3 regions of the Mesorhizobium maamorense genome follow, and region 1 is predicted to be linked to each of the others. Evidence: riboswitches for the same ligand, from Rfam matches in the RefSeq annotation. Region 1 holds a riboswitch; each other region holds the start of a gene.
The links. Region 1 has a riboswitch for cobalamin ahead of ACIU1A_RS13745 (CbtB domain-containing protein). Riboswitches for the same ligand answer to the same signal wherever they lie in the genome.
Positions count from the first base shown of each region.

Region 1 (2,259 bases):
CCACGCACCACGCCGGCGGCAGCGCCGAGCACGAGCCAGAACACCAGGTTGGTTACGGTCACCGCCACCACGAACTGATGATGCAGGCCTTCCGGAATCGGCGTCTCGAAACTGTCCGGCTGCGGCGCGCCGACAATATGCGGCGCGACGATCAACACCACGCCCAGAATCGCCAGCGGCAGTGATTTGCGGAAGGCGATCAGGGCAAGGCCGATCGCCGTCGCCGCCACCGTCGCCGTCCACCAGATCTGGCGTGGCAGAAGCTCGGCGGCAGGCATGGCCGGCAGTTCCGGCGGCAGGCCGAGGCCCGGCGCCAGCGTGAACACGGCAAAGCCGGCCAGTCCCCAGAACACGCCCTGGCGCCAGTTGCCGATGCCGCCGGCGAATTCCGAAACCGCGACCAGGACCAGCGCGAAGCCGATGCCGGTGACGATGTTGGCAAGCACGCTGAAGGCGAAGCGCTCGAAGCCGTCGGCCGGCGCCCAGCCTTCCTCTCCAGCCGGAACAGCTTCAGCGGCTGCCGGCGCGGCGGAGCTCATGGCATTGCCCGCCGGGGCGGCAGAGTTCATGGCGTTGTTGTCGGTCGGGGCCGGTGCGGTATGGTCGTGGTGGTGGCCGCCGCCGGCCTGTTCGTAGACTTCCGCCTTCAGGATCAACGGCACGGTGGCATAGGCCTGCATGCAGGCGAGAACGACACCGGCCACGAGCCCTGCGATCGCCGCGATGAACACGACGTTGCGAAACAGGTTCATGATGTCAAATCCCTATCAGTGGCAGGGAAACGCCATCGAGTGGCGATAGTCGTGCGCGGCATTGTGGACCGCGTCGATATGCGAGAAACCGACAAAGCCTACGACGAAAACGCCGAGCAGCGCCGCGAGCGCGAGCTGCAGGAGGCGCGACTGCGAGGAGATGGAGGCGCCGAGGGAGACGGAAGCGGTATTCATGTCTTGTCCTTTCACCCTCCACCCGAGGGCATCGAAGTCAGTTTCCTGTCGCCGGCAGGTCTCCTGGCTCGCGGATCAGCGCCCTTCCCCACCTTCCCGAAGAAAATCTTCAGTGGCATATGGAGAGGACTACCGCACACAGTTGCGGGGGCAGCCACGGCATTGGGCAACAAATCTGCCCGCACCGCATTCCCTCTTGGCTCCAATCGGAACCGACGACGAAGGTGACTATAGGGAAAATCGCCGCATCCGGCAAACCAAATTCCGACGGCGACAAGCGCTTTAGCGCCGTCCGGCCGCTTGCTCCGCTGCAATTGACAATTTCCGTAGCCGGGTGTCGGCTGCCATCTCACAGGAGGCCAGCCATGCAGCCCGTCCAGAGCCAGCACGCCCCCTATAACGGCCTCACCCGGGCCGAGCCGACATTGCCGTCGTCGGCCTATTGGGATGCGGCGGCCTACCAGCGCGACCTTGACGCCATCTGGTACAGGAACTGCCTGCTCGTCTGCCGTGAAGCTGATCTCGCCCAACCGCTGGCTTTTCGCACCTTCCGCGTCGGCACCCAGGAGATCGTCGTGCTGCGCGACGACACCGGCGAACTGCGCGCCTTCCACAACACCTGCCGGCATCGCGGCTCGCAGCTTTGCCAGGAACGCGAGGGGCGGCTGAAGGCGCGGCTGATCACCTGCCCCTACCACGCATGGTCCTATTCGCTGCGCGGCGATCTCGTGCGCGTGCCATCGAAAACGCTGCCCGAAGGTTTCGACAAGGCGGACCATCCGCTCTATCGCGTCGCGCTGTCGGTCTGGCGCGGCTTCGTCTTCGTCAATCTCGCGGAAGATGCCGCCGGCTCGGCGCACTCATCCTTCGACCCGGCCTCCGGCGATCTCGGCAACTGGCCGCTGGAATCGCTGGTATCGGGCCATGTGCTGCGCAAGGTGATGAACTGCAACTGGAAGATCTTCTGGGAAAACTTCAACGAATGCCTGCATTGCCCCGGCGTCCACAAGGACCTGTCGCGGCTGGTGCCGATCTATGGTCGCGGCCTGATGGGCCGGCATGACGACCCCGAATGGACCCGCCATGCCGACGATGACGCGCCGGAATTTTCCGGCGGGCTGCGGGCGGGTGCCGAAACATGGTCACGTGACGGCCAGGCGCATGGGCCGGTCTTTTCGGGCCTGACGCCGGCCGAGCACGCCGCCGGCCAGACCTACGCCACCAGCCTGCCCTCGATGTTCATCGTCGGCCACGTCGACTATGTCAGGTCCGTACGGCTGGTGCCGCTTGGCCCCGAGCAGACCGAATTGAC
Region 1 is NZ_CP173356.1:2,693,339-2,695,597, forward strand. Features, by position in the region: gene ACIU1A_RS13740 (CbtA family protein) at 1-752, opposite strand, end outside; gene ACIU1A_RS13745 (CbtB domain-containing protein) at 768-947, opposite strand; cobalamin riboswitch at 983-1,179, opposite strand; gene ACIU1A_RS13750 (aromatic ring-hydroxylating dioxygenase subunit alpha) at 1,313-2,259, shown strand, end outside.

Region 2 (2,259 bases), 3.3 Mb from region 1:
CATAGGCCGGCGACAGGATGCCGAAGGCGTTTTCCTCGACGATGCGACGATCCTGGCCGTTGGTCTCGGTCCAGACATGGGTGAGTTCGGCAAGGTCGTAGTCGACGCCCTCGACCGCGTCCTTGTGAACCAGCCATTTGGTCGTCACCGCGGTCTCGGTGGCGCTGATCGGCAGCACGCGGAACGTGACGGCGTGGTCGCCAAGGATGTGGTTCCAGGTCGTCGGATAGTGATAGAGCAGCAAGGAGCCGATGCGGTCGGTGGCAACGCCGTCGGACAAGTTCTTCTTGACCGCGCGTTTTCCCGTCATCGTATAACTGACGGCATCGCGCAGCAGCGGCGCGCGGGTGGCACGGTACTGTCCGGCCGGGTCGATGCGGAACCTGCTCGGCAGGCCGGCCGCCTCGCACTTGGCCCAGTGCGCCAGCATCTCCGGGTCGCTGTCGGCGTCTTGCACGCCAGTCACGGTCGGCGCCTCCGGGAAGGTCTTGCAGAGCTCCGGATGGTTGCCGGCGCAATGATAGCATTCGCGGTTGTTTTCCCAGACCAGCTTCCAATTGCCCTTCTCGACGATGGTGCTCTCGAAGGCGACCTTTGCTTCGCGCAGCCGATGCGGCAGCAAATAGGGTTCGATCATCGTCCGCATCGGCGCGAAATCCGCCGGCTCGTCGGCGAGGCAAATGAAGATGTAGCCGCCGACGCTTTCGCAGGCGACCGGCTTCAGGCCGAACTGGCTCTTGTCGAAACCCTCGGCCATCTGCCTGGCGAACAGCAGCCTGCCGTCCAGTTCATAGGTCCACTGATGGTAGGGGCAGACGAGCTTCGCCGCCGTGCCCTTGTCTGTGTTGCAGACGCGGCTGCCGCGATGGCGGCAAGAATTGTGGAAGGCGTTGATGTTGCCCTTCTGGTCACGCACCAGCACCACAGGATAGTCGCCGATCTGCACGGTGATGAAGCTGCCGGGCCGGGGCAGTTCGCAATCATGGCCGATGAACAGCCAGTCGCGGTACCAGATCAGCTCCATGTCGAGCTTGAAGTAGTCGGGATCGGTATAGAAGGGCTGCTCGAGCGAGAAGCCGTCCCTGCGGCCTTGCAGCCGTTTCAGCATGTCGTTGCGCGCATCCATGTCCTGTCCTCGCATTGAAGTCCTGTCCTCGCATCGAAGGACTGAACGGAGGGGAGAGAGGAAGGATCAAGCCGCGCCGGCTTGCGCCGGACATGCACCATCCGCCTCTTGACCGCCCGCCGCGATCAGTCGAGTCCAACATCTCGGGCTGGTTTCCGGGCTCTGGAGCTGTCCTTGCGGACTGTCGCGACACCTTCCCAGGCCTTTGCCCAGTGGTCTCCCGTTGCGACCTGAACTCCACCACCGTTGCGGGGGCAGCGCCGGATTCTGACCGGCTTCCCAATTCTCCGCCTCGTCGTCACGCGGCGGCACCTGAGATGGCAGGATCTAACCATGATCGCCGGCTTGTCGTCGGCATGAAAACGACATCGCATCCATGCCGCGCGACACGCATTGGAAACAATGCGGCCGCCGTTGCAGGGGCAGAAAGCCTCAGGTCGCCGCCTCGGATTCCGTCTCGTGGCGGAGGTGACTATTAGCGTCCCCTAAAATCGAACCGAACGGTTCGTTTCTGTTGACGATGCGTGCAGGACGGTGTGAACACTGGGCCTTCGACACAGTTGGTGATCGCGCGACGTGTTTGCATAACCATCTGATACTAAACAGAAAAAAACGAATGTTGAAGGCTCTGGCACAATTTCAAGTGGTGGAAACTTGGTCCACACGGAAAAACTTCGTGATTGGAAATGGCGGTATGGCCTTCCCACATCGGGGCTGTCCGAACGACGCGATTTCCTCCCAAGACACGCCGCTAGACGGACGGAAAAATACTGGAGTATCAAAAAATGAAAAAGATCATTCTCACTGCCGCCGCCCTTCTGGCTGTTTCCGGCAGCGCCTTCGCTAGTAGCGACCATTATGGTTCGAATGCCCCTGCGGCCACCGCCGTCGACAGCTCGTACACCGCTTCGACCAAGAAGTCGGAACCGGCTGCCCAGACGCCTGTCCAGGGTGCCGATCGCAACCTCTTCGGCAACAACTAACAGCCGCTCTCCAGTTGACGGCGGGCCTTCCGCCGTCCTGGCGAAATTTGAGAATTCAGGAGACTTGAAATGAAGAAGATCGTTCTTGCTGCCGCCGCCGTCCTGGCCGTGTCGGGCAGCGCTTTCGCCGGCAGCGACAACTATGGCTCC
Region 2 is NZ_CP173356.1:6,008,832-6,011,090, forward strand. Features, by position in the region: gene ACIU1A_RS30060 (aromatic ring-hydroxylating dioxygenase subunit alpha) at 1-1,126, opposite strand, end outside; cobalamin riboswitch at 1,255-1,457, opposite strand; gene ACIU1A_RS30065 (DUF680 domain-containing protein) at 1,912-2,109, shown strand; gene ACIU1A_RS30070 (DUF680 domain-containing protein) at 2,179-2,259, shown strand, end outside.
Region 2: it holds a riboswitch for cobalamin, as region 1 does, so the genes downstream of both, ACIU1A_RS30060 (aromatic ring-hydroxylating dioxygenase subunit alpha) here and ACIU1A_RS13745 (CbtB domain-containing protein) in region 1, are expected to answer to the same signal.

Region 3 (2,259 bases), 2.4 Mb from region 1:
CCAGACCTCGTCCTTCGACGAGGCGCTGGCCCGGATCCGGAAGGACTGCAAAGTCGCCGCCGTGACGCGTTCGGAAAAAGGCTCCGTCATCGCGCGCGGCGACGAGACCGTCGTCATCCAGGCGACCGCCATCAAGGAGCTGGTCGACACGACGGGCGCCGGCGACCTCTATGCCGCGGGTTTCCTGCATGGCTATACGCAGGGCCGCGACCTCAAGACCTGCGGCGATCTCGGCTCACTGGCGGCCGGCCTGGTGATCCAGCAGATCGGCCCCAGGCCAAGGCAGAATCTGCGCAGAGAAGCCGAACTGGCGGGATTGCTGTAGGCGGCATATCGCAAGGTGCTGCCCACCGCACTTGCTGCAGGGCTGTTAAGACAAGCGCGTGCAGAAATGTCGCGTGCCCTTCCGTGAAGGATGGCAGTTTTCTCCAGATTTCGGATTTTGACGGCTCGGAAACATTTACGCTCTTCGGGCCAGCACTGTGGCCGATCATGGTGGCCAACACGCCATTTGACGAAGTCGTTAGCCAGGATCGTGCTGCTAGCGGATTTGCCGGAGCAGCCAGGCACGGCCTGCGCAAAACTGGGGCACAAGCGGCTCAGCTGGACCGGGGCCTTGGACCGTGCAAACCCGTAGCAGGTAAAAGGTTTCACATAAACACATAAACATTTCTTTATACGTTATTGACAGCAACACGAGGGGCTGCGATTGTTCGGGTGTCGTGGTTCTTCGCAAGGCGTTGCCCCAGCGGAGCTAAGAGGGAAGCCGGTGCAATGCCGGTGCTGCCCCCGCAACTGTAAGCGGCGAGCCTACCCACCAATGTCACTGGGGTGAACTGCCCCGGGAAGACGGGGCAGAGGCTGTGACCCGCGAGCCAGGAGACCTGCCACGGTGAACAACGTCCACGGGCGGGGTGTCTGGTGGCCGCGGCAGTTCGGCATTGATGCCGGCCTGTTAGCGCCTTCCTTGTCCCCGCCCCCAACCATCGGGGTATGGAATGAATGTCTCCCAGCAAGTTCCCATAGCAACGCTTGGCGTGCCGCGTATCGGTCGCCGGCGAGAACTGAAATTCGCGCTCGAAAGCTACTGGTCCGGAAAATCGTCTGCTGCCAACCTTCTGGCGACGGCGAAGGCGCTCCGTGCCGCCAGCTGGAGCGAGCAGCACGACCGCGGCGTGTCGAAAATCCCGTCGAACGATTTCTCACTGTATGACCATGTGCTCGACACCGCAGCAATGGTCGGCGCCGTGCCAGCTCGTTACGGCTGGATGAGCGGCGAGGTCCCGCTCGACATCTACTTCGCGATGGCGCGCGGGACGCAAGGCGATACGGCGGGTTGCGGACACGCCAGTCACGGGCATGCAGTTCAGGGGCAGCGCGTAACCGCGATGGAAATGACCAAATGGTTCGACACGAACTACCACTACATCGTGCCGGAGCTTGGCGACGATCAGACATTCGCCCTCTCGTCGACGAAACCAGTCGATCACTTTCTGGAGTCAAAAGAGCTCGGCATCCATACACGCCCGGTCATCCTTGGACCGATGACCTTCCTCAAGCTGGCGAAGTCTCCCGACCAGGGCTTTAATCCCATAGCGCTCTTACCGCGGCTGCTGCCCGTCTACGAGCAACTGCTTGGGAGGCTGGAGCTCTCGGGGGCCGACTGGGTGCAAATTGACGAGCCGGCGCTTGTGCTCGATCTCAACCCGAACGAACGAGCTGCCTTCGAATTCACCTACGGGCAGCTGTCGAAAGCCGCGCCCAAGTTGAAGATTATGCTGGCTACCTATTTTGGGCCGCTGGGAGACAATCTCGAGACCGCGCTTTCGCTGCGCCTGGCGGGCCTGCATCTCGACCTCGTGCGCGCTCCCGAGCAGTTGGTGACGGTTGGTCGGCTCGCACCGAAGGATCTGGTGCTCTCACTTGGCTTGATCGACGGGCGCAACGTCTGGCGCGCGAACCTTAATGCCATTCTCGACCGCATCGAGCCGGTGATTGCCGGCTGGCCGCTGGACCGCGTCGAAATTGCGCCTTCCTGCTCAATGCTTCATGTGCCGATGGACCTGCGGATGGAGACCGCGCTCGACGTGGACGTCGGGTCGTGGCTGGCATTCGCCGCCCAGAAGACTGAAGAGCTGCTCGTGCTGGCCCAAGCCCTATCGGAAGGCAGGGAGGCCGTAGCAGGCGCGCTGAAGGCTTCTGAAGAGGCGGCCGCCGCGCGCGCAATGTCTGGAAAGGTCCATGATCCGCTCGTCCACG
Region 3 is NZ_CP173356.1:308,471-310,729, reverse strand. Features, by position in the region: gene ACIU1A_RS02080 (adenosine kinase) at 1-325, shown strand, start outside; cobalamin riboswitch at 707-907, shown strand; gene metE (5-methyltetrahydropteroyltriglutamate--homocysteine S-methyltransferase) at 1,023-2,259, shown strand, end outside.
Region 3: it holds a riboswitch for cobalamin, as region 1 does, so the genes downstream of both, metE (5-methyltetrahydropteroyltriglutamate--homocysteine S-methyltransferase) here and ACIU1A_RS13745 (CbtB domain-containing protein) in region 1, are expected to answer to the same signal.